One region of the Exiguobacterium sp. OS-77 genome, then DNA from elsewhere that is predicted to be linked to it. Evidence: riboswitches for the same ligand, from Rfam matches in the RefSeq annotation. Region 1 holds a riboswitch; each other region holds the start of a gene.
The links. Region 1 has a riboswitch for thiamine pyrophosphate ahead of thiT (energy-coupled thiamine transporter ThiT). Riboswitches for the same ligand answer to the same signal wherever they lie in the genome.
Positions count from the first base shown of each region.

Region 1 (4,232 bases):
GCGTTGCTTGTCGTCTCGGCGGCAGAACCTGATTTTTCAGCGCATCTACTCGACCGATTTCTCGTCTTGATCGAAGCGAAGGAAATCCAACCCGTCATCCTGTTAACGAAGATGGATTTACTTGACGAAGTCAAAGGACCGGCTGTCCGAGAGGCGATTGCCGCTTACCGGAAGATTGGGTATACGGTCATCGAGACATCAAGTGAGACGTTGACGGGTGTTGAGCAAGTCCGTCCGTTACTTGCTGGAAAAACGAGCGTTCTCGCCGGACAATCCGGTGTCGGGAAAAGTTCATTGCTCAATGCACTGGAGCCCTCTCTTGATTTAGAAACAAGTGCGATCTCGAAATCACTCGGACGCGGACGTCATACGACGCGCCACGTCACATTAATGCCGCTTGCCGAAGGATTGATTGCCGATACGCCAGGTTTCTCGAACCTCGATTTTCCGTATGATATGGAAATCGAGGATGTACGGTGGAGTTTTCCTGAATTCGTCGCTGTACAAGATGATTGTAAATACCGAGGTTGCTTGCATTTGAATGAACCCGGTTGTGCCGTCAAGGAAGCCGTCGAAGCCCAAGAAATCATGTCCTCTCGTTATGAGAACTATGGTATGTTTATAGACGAAATCAAGAATCGAGCCCGGAGGTATTGAAGATGATTAAAATTGCACCATCGATCTTATCAGCAGATTTTGCGAATCTTGAGCGTGATGTCAAAGCAGTCGAAGCAGCAGGCGCGGACTATATCCATTTTGATGTCATGGACGGTCAGTTCGTACCGAACATCTCATTTGGATTACCTGTGCTTAGCAGCTTACGTCAAAAGACGGATATGATTCTCGATGTCCATTTGATGATTGACCAGCCAGAACGTTTCGTTGAAGATTTCGTCAAGGCAGGGGCTGACATCGTGACGTTCCACGTCGAAGCGACGAATCATGTCCATCGTGTCTTGCAACAAATCAAAGCAGCGGGCGCAAAGGCAGGAGTCGTCTTGAATCCCCATACGCCATTATCAACGATTGAACACGTCCTTGAGGATGTCGATATGGTTTTATTGATGACGGTCAATCCGGGCTTCGGTGGACAAGCCTTCATCGAGCGTGTCATGCCGAAACTCGCAGCACTTGCGCAAATGAAAGCAGATCGTGGTCTGACATTTGAAATCGAGATTGACGGTGGCGTCAATCCGGAAACGGCAAAGCTTTGCATCGATAACGGTGCGAACGTTCTCGTCGCAGGATCAGCAATCTACAATGCACCAGATTATGCGGAAGCGATCACTAGCATTCGTCAAGGGGCTGCCGTATAATAAGAACGAGAAAACGAAATATGATGACCGCAAGGGGTGTCGCTTGAAAAGCGGCTGAGAGGAGTCTTTTAGACTTTAACCCTTCGAACCTGTTCCGTTCAAACGGACGTAGGGATGTGGCGCACGCAGGCAGTACGGCGTTCGTCGTACTGCCTTTTTGCGTCCTCTCGTACAATGAAGGAGGAATAATAACATGAAACGGTTACAAATGATGATGGAAATTGCCATCTTTGCCAGTCTCGGAGTCGTCTTTGATTTACTGATTCCATTCAAAATGCCACAAGGAGGCTCAATCAGCTTAGCGATGTTACCGATCTTCGTCATGGCATTTCGCCACGGTGTCGTTGGAGGGGTCGTTACGGGAGCGCTTGTCGGTACGATTCAATTGATGTTCGCTCCACAAGTCTTGACGATCGTTCAACCGATGCTTGACTATACGATTGCGTATGGTGTCGTCGGATTAAGTGGTCTGTTCGCGCGTCAAGTCAGACTAGCCGCGCGCAATGGACAAAAGAAAAGCTTGATGGCGTTCGTTCTCCTGGCGACGTTATTAGGCGCAGGACTCCGTTATATCTGTCATGTCATCAGTGGAATCGTCTTTTTTGCCGAGTATGCCGAAGGTCCAGTCGTACCGTATTCATTGATTTATAACGCGACATACATGGTACCGTCTTACGTTCTTTGTGGTGTCGTTGCGGGTCTTTTATTCACGACTGCGCCACGCTTACTACGTTATTCGGCACGAGGCGTCTGAGATGCGGGCGATTCTCGTCTGTGCCGGTCCGCGAGAAGAAGCGCCGGATTTACGGACGTTTTGTCAGCCAGGTGATTTTATCGTCGGTGTTGACGGTGGTGTTCAGACGATTGAATCGTTTGGGCTGACATGCGACCTGACGATTGGTGATTTTGATTCGCTTGGTTATGTACCAGAAGGGGCAATCGTTCATCCGGCCGAGAAAGATGAAACGGATCTCGAACTGGCACTTCGTACAGTCTCAGAGAAGAAACAGTTTGAGGATACCTTCATTATCGGGGCGACAGGTGGGCGGCTCGACATGACCGTCCAAAATGTATATTTATTGAAGCGATACCCAGAGGCACGACTCGTGACGAAACGAGAAGAGGTACGATACTTGGCTGAGGGAACGTATGCAGTCGAAGCAGGGAGCTATTATTATCTTTCGTTCATTCCACTCGTACCATCGACTTTAAGCTTATCCGGAGTCAAATATCCACTTGATGCACATCCAGTACCGGTCGGAGGTTCCTTGACCGTCAGTAATGAATGGTGTGCGTCAGAAGCGAAGGTAGAGCTCCATCAAGGAGAACTATTGATGATGCGGACGCTTAAGGAATAGCGCAATCATAGGAAAGAGGCCGTGGATGACTCCGCGACCTCTTTTTGTGTGAAATTATTCTTCGAGTTGAGAAGGGGCGACACGGATGTCGCTTTGAGCGGATAGATGTTTTCCTTTGACGAAGAGATGATAACTTCCCCACATGACAAGGAAGAAAGGAACACCAATGTATAGAGCGATTCGTTGATCCGCTTGAAACGCAAGACTGACGAGGACGACGACGTTAAGTGTCAACGAAATCAGTGGTAACACCGGATAGAGTGGTGTCTTGAATTTCAGTTCGGATACATCGTGTCCGTTTCGGACGAACTGACGACGAAATGCAAGCTGAGAAGCAGAGATCGAAATCCAGCCGACTTGAGCCCCGAGTCCGGCTAAGGACAAGAGCCAAATGAAGACGGTATCTTCTGCGAAAAATGCGGTCAGAAGCGATAACATCGCGAACATCATCGTAAAGAGTAAAGCACGCATTGGCACACCACGTGCATTGACGTAAGATAATTTCTTTGAAATCATCCCTTCTTGCGCCATTGCCCATAACATCCGAGTCGCCGCATATAATCCGGAGTTTCCGACGGATAATAGTGCCGTCAAGACGACGATATTCATCAAATCAGCAGCGTACGGAATGCCGATCGCATCAAAGACCATGATGAACGGACTGCTGACTCCGCCAGCCGTCTCATACGGAATTAATGCACCAACGATCGTAATCGATAAGACGAAGAAGATGAACGTCCGCCAGACTGTATTGCGGATCGCTTTTGGAATCGATTTTTCTGGCGTGTCGGACTCCCCAGCCGCAACACCGATCAATTCCGTTCCTTGGAAGGCGAAGTTGACGGCGATCATCGTCGTCAAGACACCAAGAATCCCGTTTGGAAACCAACCGCTTGCCGTAAAGTTAGCGAATAACGATGTTGGGCGATCTGCTTCCATCGGTAACCAGCCGAACCAAGCAGCGCCACCTAAAATGATGAAGAATAGGATCGCGAGGACCTTCAAACTCGAGAACCAGAATTCAGCTTCACCGAATGCTTTGGCGGAGACGGCATTCAGACCGAACAGCAAGACCGTAAAGGCGGTACACCAGACGACGACGGGTACATTCGGAAACCAGCGGTCCATTAAACTGCCGGCAGCTGTGATTTCGAGTGCCACCGTCACGGCCCAGCCGAGCCAATAAATCCAACCGACGGCAAAGCCGATCCCTGGTCCGATGAAGCGGGTCGTATAGGTCTGAAATGACCCCGAGACCGGCAGATAGACCGCTAATTCCCCTAGACATAACATTGTCAGATACATGATGGTCCCACCCACGATGTAACTGAGGACCGCCCCGAGAGGTCCTGCTTGTGAAATCGTTAATCCTGACCCTAAAAATAAGCCTGTTCCGATGATTCCGCCAAGTGAAATCATGAACAGATGTCGACTCGTCATCTCTCGTTTGAGTTGCATGATGACTTCCCCCAATTCTGACAAAATAAAGTACGTTCCTATTGTAAGCGTTTTCAATAAAAGCGACAATTAGTTTATGAGAAAAATAAATGAGGGCATA
Region 1 is NZ_DF239008.1:1,172,293-1,176,524, forward strand. Features, by position in the region: gene rsgA (ribosome small subunit-dependent GTPase A) at 1-657, shown strand, start outside; gene rpe (ribulose-phosphate 3-epimerase) at 660-1,316, shown strand; TPP riboswitch at 1,339-1,448, shown strand; gene thiT (energy-coupled thiamine transporter ThiT) at 1,510-2,070, shown strand; gene EXG77_RS05700 (thiamine diphosphokinase) at 2,072-2,674, shown strand; gene EXG77_RS05705 (amino acid permease) at 2,729-4,132, opposite strand.

Region 2 (4,232 bases), 1.4 Mb from region 1:
ATCAGGCGGACTCTTCATTCATCCAACTGCTGGTGCTGTGACACAAGGGTATGGTTCTGCAGGCGGAGAAAACGGTTATACGTTCCATAACGGGATTGATTTCGGTGGTCCAGTTGGCACGCCAATCGTGGCAGCTGCAACTGGTACAGTCATTACAGCATCAGGTGGCGGACCTTACGGAAATCACATCATGATTGCTCACCAATTGAACGGGAAGACATATACGACAGTCTATGCACATATGAGTTCATTGAACGCTAGTGCAGGTCAACGCGTCAGCCAAGGTCAACAAATCGGTACACGTGGTAGCACAGGAAACTCAACAGGTCCACACTTGCACTTCGAAATTCACGTTGGTGGATACAGCTACAGTGCAACAGGTCCAGCTAACTCAGTAAATCCAATGACTATGTTTTAAACAGTTAAGAATCGTTGCATATGCAACGATTCTTTTTTTTATATTTGATAAGAAATATATATATTACAAAAAAACGTTTTCACTTGAAATGTAAATGAAATTTTTTTGAAACGATTAGGGTGCTATAATCTATTTCAGATATGAGAGAAACTTGAATACTATAATAAAAAATGAAAATACATAAGTGAGGAAAACGATATATGCTAAAAAAACTAATTTCTACCATTGTTTTAGGGGCATTACTTACAACAGGTACACAACCGATCGCGGCAGCAACGATTAAAGAAAAAAAGGCTGAAAATGCCGCTGAACAACGTAAATTAGAAAAAGAGATTAAAAAGCAAGAAGCTAAAATTTCAAAAGAACAACGTCAAATCAATCGAATCGACGCAGCGATTAACGAAAAGATTTTCCAAGTTTCCGAAAAAAATAAACAAATTAAACAGTTAAGCAATCGAATCGATGAGTTAAAGGCAGACATCGTTCGTTACGAGGAGATGCTACAGAAGCAGGAAGAACTACTCGGTGATCGTTTACGTGTTTTCCAAGAAAACGATGGAAACTCGATTAAGTGGGAAGAAGTCATTTTTGGATCAAAGGATTTAGGTGATTTATTCAGCCGTGTCATGGCGGGTAAAAAGATTGCTGAACAAGATGATAAAATGATTTCAGATTACATCGCGACACAACAAAAATTAGCAGAAGCAAAACAAGCACTTGTTGAGAAAAAAGCGGAGCAAATGCAAGAAAAGAAAGTATTGCTTGAACAAAAAAAAGCGTTAAAAGTTCAAATGAAAGAGCGTAGTGCTACACTCAAAAAATTACGAAAAGGGAAGACGAAGTTTACGACAGAACTGTTAGACGCAAAAGAACTGCAAGCGACTCTCGAAGCGCAAGAACGTGCGATTGCGGCAGCGAAGGCAGCGGCTAAAGCAGCGGCTGAAAAAGCAGCAGCAGAGAAAGCGGCAGCTGAAAAAGCGGCTAAAGCAAGTGCTCAAGCAGCAAAACAAGCCAATAAGAATACAGAATCAACAAGTTCAGATACAACACCAATCGCTTCAGGTGGTGGGAAATTTGTCCGACCATCTTCTGGTGGGGTATCACAAGGATTCGGACCAGCTAGTGGAGCAAACGGTTATACATTCCATAATGGCGTCGATTTCAAAGGTCCCGTCGGATCTCCGATCGTCGCAGCAGCAGCCGGAACCGTCATTACAGCATCAGGTGGTGGACCTTACGGAAACCACGTCATGATTTCACATTTCTTGGATGGAAAAGTCTATACGACGGTTTACGCTCATATGAGCTCATTATCTGTTCATGCAGGACAAACGGTCTCTCAAGGTCAGCAAGTCGGAACACTTGGTAGTACAGGGAATTCAACAGGACCACACTTACATTTCGAACTACATGTCGGAGGCTATCAATACAGTGCTTCTTCTCCTTTAAATGCAGTCAATCCATTGGCATATCTGTAATCAAAACGGGCTTCGGCTCGTTTTTTTTTCTTTCCTATGCTACAGTTAAGGCGAAACGAATACTTGAGCAACTAGGGGAGCTGGAGGAATCCGGCTGAGAGGAAAACCAATCTGTTTTCGACCCTATTACCTGAACTGGATAATACCAGCGTAGGAAAGTTGAGCCGAACGGATACCGGAATGCGTGTATAACGCTTTCGTATAGCGTCGACTGCTTTTTTACAGCGGTCGACGCTTTTTTGTCGGTCACGACTCCCTTATATTGCTCGATGGGAAGGTGAAAAGAATATGAAACATGTACTGACGATTGCGGGATCCGACTCCGGTGGTGGAGCTGGGATTCAAGCAGATTTAAAAACATTTTCAGCTTTAGGCGTTTATGGAATGAGCGTCCTGACAGCTGTCACGGCGCAAAATACGTTGGGTGTTCAAGCGGTGGAAGAGTTATCTCCAGAAATCGTAGATGCCCAGTTAACGTCGATTTTTTCAGACATTCGTGTCGATGCGATCAAAATCGGAATGGTCTCGAATGCGCAGACGATTCGTCTCATTGCTACACATCTCCGCAAACAGACAGTTCCGATCATATTAGATCCCGTCATGGTCGCTAAAGGGGGACATGCCTTATTACGGACGGAGGCTGAACAAGCATTGATTTCGGAGCTTTTACCGCTTGCGACACTCGTCACACCAAATTTACCGGAAGCGGAGCGTTTAACAGGACGATCGGTCACCAATCTAGATGAAATGCGACTGGCGATGCATCAATTAGCTACACAGACAGGGGCAGTATTACTAAAAGGTGGACATCTCTCAGGAGCTGCGACGGATTTGTTGTTTGATGGGGAAGTAGAACACCGCTTCACATCGGAACGGTTAGACAATCAACATACTCATGGAACTGGTTGTACCTTATCTGCGGCGATTGCGGCGCGGATGGCGCTTGGAGAAGATTTTACAGATAGTGTAAGACAAGCAAAGAGCTATGTCACGGAGGCGATTCGTCATGGATTTGCTCTCGGACAAGGTATTGGACCGACACATCATTTTCATTCACTTTGGAGGGATACACATGTTTACGACCATTCTTGAACACAAACCACTCATTCACCATCTGACGAACACGGTAACGATCAACGACTGCGCAAACGTCACACTCGCTGTTGGAGCATCACCCGTCATGGCGGAAGACATTCGCGAAGTAGAAGAGATGGTTAGACTCGCGCAAGCCCTTGTCTTAAACATTGGTACGATCGATGCAGACATGCAAGCAGCTCAACGACTTGCAGCCCGTGAAGCGGGACGTTTGAATGTCCCGATCGTTCTTGATCCAGTTGGAGCAGGGTCAACGACATTACGTACTGCCTTTTCTAAAGAACTCATTGATCTCGGGTGTACGGTCATCAAAGGAAATACTTCTGAAATCAAGACGTTACTTGGGGAAGACGGACGAACTAAGGGAGTCGATGCTGCGGGAGATGCAATGATGGATCGAGAAAGTATTCGTGCATTCGCTCGCAAACACAAATCTGTCCTCGTCGTGACAGGTCCGAACGACTATATCACGGATGGAACGCGCGAAATGGAATTACATGTAGGAACACCTCGTCTAGGAGACATCACGGGTACGGGCTGTATGACGGCTTCCTTGATTGCGAGCTTCCTCGGCGCAGGATATACGGCGTTTGAGGCGGCTGTTCACGGAACATTCGTCATGGGAAAAGCAGGAGAACAAGCAGTCTCTGCGCAAGGTCTTGGTGATTTTAAACGAGAATTGTTCAATGCGATCAGCCTCATGACGGAGCAAGAACTGGTGGAGGTGACAGAACGTGTCAATTGATTACTCCATCTATGCAGTGACGGATCGTCGGTACCATCCTGGCGTCGCGATCGAGACGGTCGTTGAGGAAGCTGTTTTAGGTGGTGCGACGATCGTGCAACTACGAGAAAAAACCGCACAAGGAAAGGAATTCTACGATCAGGCAGTTCGGTTGAAGAGACTGACGGATCGACACGACATTCCTTTGATCATCAATGACCGGATCGATATCGCGTTACTCGTCGGAGCTGGTTTGCATATCGGACAAGAAGACATTCCTTTAACCGCAGCACGTCGCCTTTTACCAGATGCTGTAATTGGTGTGTCGGTAGCCACTGTTGCACAAGCGATTGAAGCAGAACGAGACGGAGCCTCTTATTTAGGCGTGGGATCTCTATTTGCGACGTCATCCAAAGCGGACGCTGATTCCATGTCGCATACGATGCTTCAGGCGATTCGGGAAGCCGTACGATTACCTCTAATCGGTATTGGTGGAATCACAGCAACAAATGTCTCC
Region 2 is NZ_DF239008.1:2,601,796-2,606,027, reverse strand. Features, by position in the region: gene EXG77_RS16640 (M23 family metallopeptidase) at 1-418, shown strand, start outside; gene EXG77_RS13380 (murein hydrolase activator EnvC) at 619-1,896, shown strand; TPP riboswitch at 1,960-2,070, shown strand; gene thiD (bifunctional hydroxymethylpyrimidine kinase/phosphomethylpyrimidine kinase) at 2,185-2,988, shown strand; gene thiM (hydroxyethylthiazole kinase) at 2,969-3,736, shown strand; gene thiE (thiamine phosphate synthase) at 3,726-4,232, shown strand, end outside.
Region 2: another riboswitch for thiamine pyrophosphate. It lies ahead of thiD (bifunctional hydroxymethylpyrimidine kinase/phosphomethylpyrimidine kinase); the one in region 1 lies ahead of thiT (energy-coupled thiamine transporter ThiT).

Region 3 (4,232 bases), 780 kb from region 1:
CGCCCTGCTTCGACAGCTAGTCGCATGGCGTGCGCCATCTTGACCGGATCTTTCGCATGGGCGACAGCGGAGTTTAATAAGACACCGTCCGCACCGAGTTCCATCGCATAGGCGACGTCGGTCGGCGAGCCGATCCCGGCGTCGACGATGACCGGGACCGTCGTCTGCTCGATGATGAATCGTAGATGAAGTGGGTTGAGAATGCCTTGCCCGGAACCGATTGGTGATGCAGCCGGCATGATGGCGTGACAACCGAGTTCCTCGAGTCGCCGTGCAAGGACGACATCGTCTGACGTATACGGTAAGACGATGAAGCCTTCTTTGAGTAATTCTTCAGAAGCCCGTAACGTCTCGATCGGATCAGGTAGTAACGTCTTATCGCAACCAATCACTTCGACCTTGACCATGTCACACATACCGGATGCCCGCGCAAGCTTCGCTAACCGAACAGCTTCCTCCGCCGTCTTCGCACCAGCCGTGTTTGGAAGTAGATCGTACTTCGCTAAATCAAGCGACTCCAAGAAATTCGCTTGTTGTTTGTCGAAGATATCGAGCCGACGGACGGCAAATGTCAAAATTTGTGAAGCAGACGCATCGATTGCTTTCTGCTGTACCGTAGCATCCGTATATTTCCCTGTTCCGAGCAATAACCGTGATTCAAATGTCTTTTCTCCAATTTTCAGCATGTTTATCCTCCTCCTACGAAATGAACGATTTCAAATGTGTCATTGTCCCGAACGACTGTCTGACCGTACGCCATGCGATCGATAATTTGTCGATTCTGTTCGACGATGACGAGCTTTTCCCCTAAGCCGAGTTGCGTGAGCATGTCCTCGATCGTTTTAATCTGTTCGATCGTGTGGTCATTGCCGTTAATCGTAATGTTCATCGGACTTCCTCCTTCTGAATCAACCGTAATGTATTTACCAAGACTTCCGCTGTCGCTGGTGCGAGTAATATGCCATGCCGATGATGCCCTGTCGCTAGGAAGATCCGACGGGATGAATCGGTGACTCCGATATATGGCAAGCCGGACACCGTTTGCGGTCGTACACCGGACCAGACTTCTTCGATGACCGCGTCACGAATCGGTGGATACAGTCGTTCTGCTGCTTGAAGCAGTGACATGATCCCAGCGACACTGACGCCGACCGTCTCGTCGTGCGGCAGTTCGGTCGCACCGATCAAAATCCGTCCGTCAGCTTTTGGCACGAGGTAGACGGCTTCATCAAACAGAATCGAGCGTAACGGCTGACCCGCGAGACGGACGGCGAGACACTCCCCTTTGACCCCATATGTCGCGATCGAATTTCCGACTGTATCGAGCAAGGCTTGCGACCCGCGTCCGGCAGCGACCGTCACTGTTCGTCCGGTCCACGTTCCTGCGTTCGATTCGATCCTGATGAAGTCATCGTTCTCTTCGATGCGTGTGACATCTACCTGTTCTTCAATCGATATGCCACGTGCGTGTAAGGCATACATCAATGCAGTCGTCAGTCGTCGTGGATCGATTTGACCGACAGCTGGAAACAGATGCTCGCTTCCTTTACGTTTTAACAAAAACGGTTGTTCCCGGTACCCACAATCGATGCCTGTCTCTCGCTCGAGTCGACGTGCAAGCAACGGATACAGACGACGACTACGTGCGGCAAGTACATGCAATTCCGCCCTCAGCTCGATGTCCGTCGCGAGCATCCCGGCAGCTGCGCGGCTCGTTCCTCGTCCGCATGTTCCACGTTCTAAGACGACGACGGATTCATTCTGACAGGCGAGACCATAAGCAAGCGTCAACCCGATGACTCCACCGCCGATGATGATGTGATTCGTCATACGCGAACCCCCTGATAACGCTTGACGGCGGCGAGTGGATCCGATTGACCGAGAATACCCGATAAGACGGCGATTCCGGTTGCCCCGGTCGCTGCGATTTCAGGCATGCATTCTGGTGTAATCCCACCGATCGCAATGACTGGTTTCGTCGTGAAGGTGACGACTTGCTTTAATGCGTCGATCCCTCGGGGTGGTAGGTCCGGCTTCGACGCTGTCGGATAAATATGACCGTACAGCAGTCGGTCGGCTCCTTCCGCTTCTGCTGCCAGTGCCTCTGCTAGTGAATGGACCGATTTCCCGATGACGAGATTCGGAAAATGACGTCGCACATCGCGGACACGCAAGGAACGGCGCGTCAGCTGCACACCGATGCCGGCGACATGGGCGACGTCGACCCGGTCATGAACCGTTAACTGTTCAGGCGAATAACCATGCCCAAGGAGTGCTTCAATCAGATCAAGTAATTCTGCCGCCGATAAGTTCGGTTCACGTAGATGCAGCTGATCCGTATAGGGTTGAAGTGATTGAAAGGTCTTTATTTCGTCAAGCGGATGAATGGATCCCGTCGAAATCAGATGTAAACGCATCATGTTCTTCCTTTCCATACGAAAAAGGACCACTCCCGATGTTGAAGGGAGTGGTCCGAAAATGCGCTGAAGCGCTAAGGATATCTAGGGTTTCGAGCCACTTCCCTCCGCTAGTACGAACTAGATCAGGTTCAAAGGGTCCGGATACTTCCGTCTCAGTCTGCTGGGAGACTCCCCTAGTGTCTTTTCGTGTTTAATTGGCTTGCCCCATTAGTCTAGCATGAGTCGCTTTGCTTCGCTAGTCCTAGTTGAGCGCTTCCACTTGCTGAATCAGCTCCGATTTCGTCGGTCGCTGTTGCTCTTGGCTGTCGGCATACGTCTGCTTTAGCTTCAGGATGCGCATTACTTTAGCATCGAGCATCTCCGGCGTCAGCGTTTGGTCTTTGACGGCTTGCATCACTTCAGCATGAACTTTTGCGTAAGCACCTGCCTCTGAAAACATCGCCATATCAGCTCCATTGACGAGCGACTGACGTGCCGCTTCTGCGAGACCATATCGTTTCGTGATCGCTCCCATGACGAGATCATCCGTGATGATGACACCGTTGAATCCGAGTTGCTGACGCAAGAGGTCAGTCAAGATCGGCTTTGAGAGCGAGGATGGATTCGTATCGTCATACGCGGGATAGAGAATATGGGCAACCATCACCATCTCGGCGCCCTCTTGAATCGCTTCTTTAAACGGTAACAGTTCCGTCTGCTTCAGTTCTTCCTTTGATGCCGTCACTTTCGGTAGCCCGACATGGGAATCGACACTCGTATTGCCGTGACCGGGAAAATGTTTGACGACCGGAATCGTTCCCGTCTCCTGCATCCCGTGCATCAGGGCCGTACCAAGCGTCGCGACGGTCTTCGGATCAGCACTGAACGCACGGTCGCCGATGATCGGATTGTTCGGATTACTGTTGACGTCTAGGACCGGTGCGAAGTCCATGTTGAAGCCATAAAATCGTGACAAATGTCCGAGCGTACGTCCGACATCTTCCATTTTCGCATCATCTGCTCCTTGCGCCATCCGTTGACTCGTCGGTAGACGTAATCGTTGATCCGGTACCCGGCTGACCCGTCCGCCTTCTTCATCGATCCCAACAAACGCATACGGTTTTTGATTCGTCTCTTGAATCGCACGTGTGAACGTCAAGAGTTGTTCTTCTGACGTGATGTTTCCGCCGAGCAATAAGACCCCGCCAATCGCATGCGTCTGTAACAATTTCCGGTCAGCTGCTGAAAGTTCCGTGCCGGCGACTCCGATATAGAGCAGTTGATCGATTTTTTCTGACGTCGACATCGCTTTTAATTGTTGCTTTAGTTTTGCTTGTTGTCGTTCTTCTTTCGTCGGCTCAGGCTTCGGTTTCTTTTCTTCTGTCGGTTGTTTCGATTCCGGTTGTGATGATTTCGTTGGTTCCGTCGTCTCCTGCGCACACCCTGCAAGCAACAGGCAACCGATCAGTACGACTTTCTTCACAAAGGATCCTCGCTCCGGACACCATTGATCGAATAATAGACGGAAATCTCAGCGTTCAGGGATTGCGAGACCGAACAATATTTATCCTTTGATAACGAGATGGCGCGACGGACCTTATCTTCCGGGAGATCTCCTTCGAGCCGGTAATGAATCGAGATCGACGTAAAACGCCGCGGATGGTCCTCTGCCCGTTCTCCTTCGATATCCATTTCGAAATGGGTGATCGTCAAGCGCATCTTCTCTAAGATCGAAACGATATCAATTCCGGTACAGCCGGCAACGGCATGTAGCAGTAGCTCAGTCGGTCGCGGCGCTTGATTTTCACCCCCGTTTTCGGGTGCTGCATCCAT
Region 3 is NZ_DF239008.1:1,950,966-1,955,197, forward strand. Features, by position in the region: gene EXG77_RS10100 (thiazole synthase) at 1-686, opposite strand, end outside; gene thiS (sulfur carrier protein ThiS) at 689-889, opposite strand; gene EXG77_RS10110 (FAD-dependent oxidoreductase) at 886-1,830, opposite strand; gene EXG77_RS10115 (thiamine phosphate synthase) at 1,827-2,420, opposite strand; TPP riboswitch at 2,503-2,605, opposite strand; gene nagZ (beta-N-acetylhexosaminidase) at 2,662-3,882, opposite strand; gene EXG77_RS10125 (OsmC family protein) at 3,879-4,232, opposite strand, start outside.
Region 3: another riboswitch for thiamine pyrophosphate. It lies ahead of EXG77_RS10115 (thiamine phosphate synthase); the one in region 1 lies ahead of thiT (energy-coupled thiamine transporter ThiT).